Regions from separate parts of the Paramicrobacterium humi genome, predicted to be linked through region 1. Evidence: predicted binding sites of a transcription regulator. Region 1 holds the regulator's gene; the other holds the start of a gene.

Region 1 (2,198 bases):
CACCGGCGCGCGAGGCGAAGCGCGCAAATCGTCACCGCCACGAAGTGCCGTCCGTGGCCATCGTCGGTTACACGAACGCCGGAAAGTCAAGCCTGCTGAATCGCCTCACTCGCGCCGGCGTGCTGGTGGAGAACGCGCTCTTTGCGACACTCGACTCCACGACACGGCGTACGAAGACCAAGGACGGCCGCGAATACACGCTGTCCGACACAGTCGGTTTCGTCCGGAACCTGCCGCACCAGCTCGTCGAGGCGTTCCGCTCCACGCTCGAGGAGGTCGCGGAGGCGGATCTGCTCGTCCACGTCGTGGACGCCGCACACCCGGACCCTGCCGCGCAGATCGCGACGGTTCGCGACGTCGTCGGCGATGTCGGCGCGCGTGACGTTCCCGAACTCATTGTCTTCAACAAGTCCGACCTCATCGACGACGATCAGCGCCTTGTCCTGCGCGGCATCGCTCCTGACGCCGTCTTCGTCTCGGCGCGGACGGGCGAGGGCGTCGATGAGATGCTCGACGCCATCGAGCGGATGCTGCCTCGGCCGTCCGTGGCGGTCGAACTACTCGTGCCCTACGATCGGGGCGACATCATCTCAATGCTTCACCGGCGTGGCGCCGTGCGCCAGCTCGACTATCTCGCGGCGGGGACACGCGTGAAGGCCGCCGTGACCGAGGAGATCGCGGCGCAGCTCCAGGAGTTCGCGACCGGCAGCTGACCGGGCGTCAGACGGCGCGAAGGACGGCGACGACCTTGCCGAGAACCTCGGCGTTGTCGCCGAGGATCGGCTCGAACGCGGAGTTCCGGGGGAGCAGCCACGTGTGACCGTCGCGCTGCCGGAACACCTTCACCGTCGCCTCCCCATCGAGCATGGCCGCGACGATGTCACCGTTCTCGGCCGTGCTCTGCTGGCGCACGACGACCCAGTCGTCGTTGCAGATCGCCGCGTCGATCATGGACTCGCCCTGAACCTTCAGCATGAACAGGTCGCCCTTGCCCACGAGCTGGCGGGGTAGCGGGAAGACTTCCTCCACCTGCTGGTCCGCGGTGATCGGAACACCGGCTGCGATCTGTCCCACGAGGGGCACCATCGCGGCATCGCCCACGGGAGTCTGGCTCTCGGCCGCATCGATGGTCTGCGGAAGGTCGATCAGGATCTCGAGCGCGCGCGGCCGGTTCGGGTCGCGGCGCAAGTAGCCGCTGAGCTCGAGCTGGTTGAGCTGGTGGGTCACGGACGACAAGGAGGCGAGACCGACAGCGTCCCCGATCTCGCGCATGCTCGGCGGATAGCCGCGCTGGCTCACGGAACGCTGGATGTACTCGAGAATCGCGCGCTGCTTGTCGCTGAGATTCTTGCGGCGACGAGTACCCGTCCTGACCTTGCCGTCCTGCGCCATTTCCGTGCTCCCGTCGTCGCCCCGCTGCCCCGATGTCAGAGGCTCATGGTGGGGTTGTCCCTGTGATCGAAACTGTATCCGTTTTGCCCGGCCAGGACAAACACCTGTTCGAGTGTGTCGCGGATTCTTTCGACGCAAATACGAAAAGCACCTTGACTCTTCGAAACTTCGAAGATAGGTTCGGAACACAGCTTCGTTCCGGCCCCTCCCGGCCGAGGGGTCGGAACGAATCTCACCACAAAGGAGAACTCTGATGAGCACAGCAGCGAAGTCGTCCTCCGTCCGCGTTCGCCTCACTCGGCGCGGACGTGCGGTCGTCACCGCCCTTGCAGCCCTGCCCCTCCTGGTCGGCGTCGGCGTTCTGTCGACGAACGCCTCCTCGGCCTTCGCCACATCGCACGCGGCCGAGCAGAGCTTCGAATACGTGACCGTCGGCGCCGGTGAATCGCTCTGGGGCCTCGCCCAGCGAGTTGCGCCCAACGCTGACCCGCGCGACGTCGTCGCCGACATCGTGCGACTCAACCAGCTCGAAAGCTCTTCCGTGGGAGCGGGCGCTCGCGTGGCCATCCCCGCCCGGTACGCGGATGCCGAATGAGAACGGCATAGCATTGTCGAGTGACCTCACTCGATGATCTTCCCCTTCGCGACGACCTCCGCGGCAAGTCACCGTACGGTGCACCACAGGCGCCCGTCCCGGTCGCTCTGAATGTGAACGAGAACACCCACGGAATTCCCGAGGACGTCGCCCACGACATCGTGGCCTCCGTGGCCACGGCGATTCTGAGCCTCAACCGTTACCCGGATCG
Region 2 (2,198 bases), 2.4 Mb from region 1:
GATCACGGACGCCGGCGGCACCGCCTCCGCGTTCGAGCAGAACACGGCGAAGAAGGAAGACTCCGAGAAGGCCGTGCAGTTCGCGATCGACACGTACGGCGCTCTGAACTACGCGGTGAACAACGCGGGCATCGGAGGCAAGCAAGCGCCGGCGGGGGAGACCGACCTCGAGGACTGGGACCGCGTCATCGACATCAACCTCAACGGCGTGCTCTACGGCATGCGCTACCAGATCCCGGCAATGCTGAAGGCGGGCGCCGAGTCCTCTGCGATCGTGAACATGGCGTCGATTCACGGCACCGTCGCGGCGATCGGGAACGGCGCCTACACCGCCGCGAAGCACGGCGTCGTCGGCATCACGAAGAACGCCGCAGCCGAGTACGGCGCCCAGGGGCTGCGCATCAACGCGGTCGGCCCCGGCTACATCGACACGCCCCTCGTGCGCAGCAGCCTGAGCGAGGATATCCGCACGGCGCTCGAAAGCAAGCACCCGCTCGGCCGTCTGGGTCGACCGGAGGAAGTCGCTCACGTCGTGCGCTTCCTGCTCTCGGATGATGCGTCCTTCGTCACGGGTGGCTACTACCTGATCGATGGCGGCTACACGACCGTCTAACCGCCACCGCATCGAACGGCCGGCATCCCGAACGGATGCCGGCCGTTGTTCTCTCACGTCGATTTCCGCATCCGATTCGGGCCATTTCGACCTCACTTCTCGCCCACAGGGCGGGCTCCCTCGGAGTTGCTTAGATTCGTAGATGTGTTCGACCCAATGTCAGTGGGTGGTGGAACACTACACGCATGGTACCAATCAACGATGATGAGAAACCCCCGCCCGACAATCCCGATTCGAGGATCGGCAAACTCGACCTGATGGTCGAAGAGATTTCCGAACAGTATCAGCTGCTGGCCGTGGTGAACGCCCAAGTGTCGATGATGCTGTCCGATCTCGTCGATCATGCCCTGGCGAACCGGGACATGTTCGTGGCCTCGGAGACGGACACCTCGAAGACGCAGGAGGTGGTGCGGCGGGCGCTGTCTCCGGTGCTGGCGACGAAGATGCGTGTGTCGGAGCGGATGGTCGACTCGCTGATCGCCCAGGCCGAGACCCTTACCCGGGAACTGCCCGCCACGCTCGAAGCGCTCGCTGAGGGGGCGATTTCGGTTCAGCACGCCCGGACGCTGATCGATCACGCCACTGGGCTGCACCCGGAGGACCGGGCGGAGTTCGAGCAGGTCGCCCTCGACTTGGCGAGAACGTCGACGCCGCCGGAGTTCAAACAGAAGGCCCTCGCCCTGCGCGAGAGTCTGCACCCGGAGACCAGTGTTGAACGCCACGAGGCGGCAGCGGAGGATCGGCGGGTGGAGCACTGGAACGCTCCCGACGGAATGGGCTGGCTCGCGTTGTATGCCCCGGTCGAGGTGACCCAGAGCATCTACAACGCCTGCCACACCACCGCGAAGAGCCTCCGCAAGACCGGAGACGAGCGCACGATCGGGCAGCTCACCGCCGACGTGCTCACCGACGCCGCCATGCTGGGACTCACCACCGGCACCGGCGGCGAGAGCAACGGTGACGGGCAGTCGACGTTCACCGGTCGGACCGGGGCGATCCGCCCGACCGTGCACGTTACCGTTCCTGTGATGACGCTGCTGGGTCACTCGGAGGAACCGGCGCAGTTGGACGGGTACGGGCCGATCAACCCAGAGACCGCCCGCCGGCTCGCAGCACAGGCGCCGAGCTTCACCCGGCTGCTGACGAACCCGGAAACCGGAGCCATCCTCTCCGTCGGCCGCGACCGGTACGCGGTTCCGGCGGATCTGCGGAAAGCGATCGAAGTCAGAGACCAGACCTGTCAATTCCCCGGCTGCAACCGGTCCGCGAGACAGTGCGACATCGATCACCTCGTGGCATGGCAAGACGGTGGGCACACCGATCTCGACAACCTGGCGAGTGAGTGCAAACGCCACCACGTGCTGAAGCACACCAGTACCTGGCAGGTCGAACGAGCTGAGGATGGGGCCATCATCTGGACCTCACCTCTCGGGAGACGGTACCGAATCCGACGATCCACGAATGTCGGATTCCAAGCCCTCGATGAGGACACCGAGCCTTCCGAACCGGACCTCGAACCCGACATCGACGATGACGAGTTCGAGAACGCGGAACCCGACCCCGACGAGAGATGGGCCGACGACAC

Evidence for each region. Region 1 encodes LexA, which represses DNA repair genes until DNA is damaged. Its sites were predicted from a motif close to TCGAACANNTGTTCGA; they were not measured.
Region 2: BLV49_RS00840 (HNH endonuclease signature motif containing protein) is a predicted target of LexA. The motif match lies at 750-765, and genes of this name have one in related genera.

Annotation. Positions count from the first base shown of each region.
Region 1 covers NZ_FNRY01000001.1:2,596,137-2,598,334, forward strand. The annotation lists gene hflX (GTPase HflX) at 1-713, shown strand, start outside; gene lexA (transcriptional repressor LexA) at 721-1,392, opposite strand; gene BLV49_RS12925 (hypothetical protein) at 1,646-1,987, shown strand; gene BLV49_RS12930 (histidinol-phosphate transaminase) at 2,008-2,198, shown strand, end outside.
Region 2 covers NZ_FNRY01000001.1:163,441-165,638, reverse strand. The annotation lists gene BLV49_RS00845 (SDR family NAD(P)-dependent oxidoreductase) at 1-613, shown strand, start outside; gene BLV49_RS00840 (HNH endonuclease signature motif containing protein) at 799-2,198, shown strand, end outside.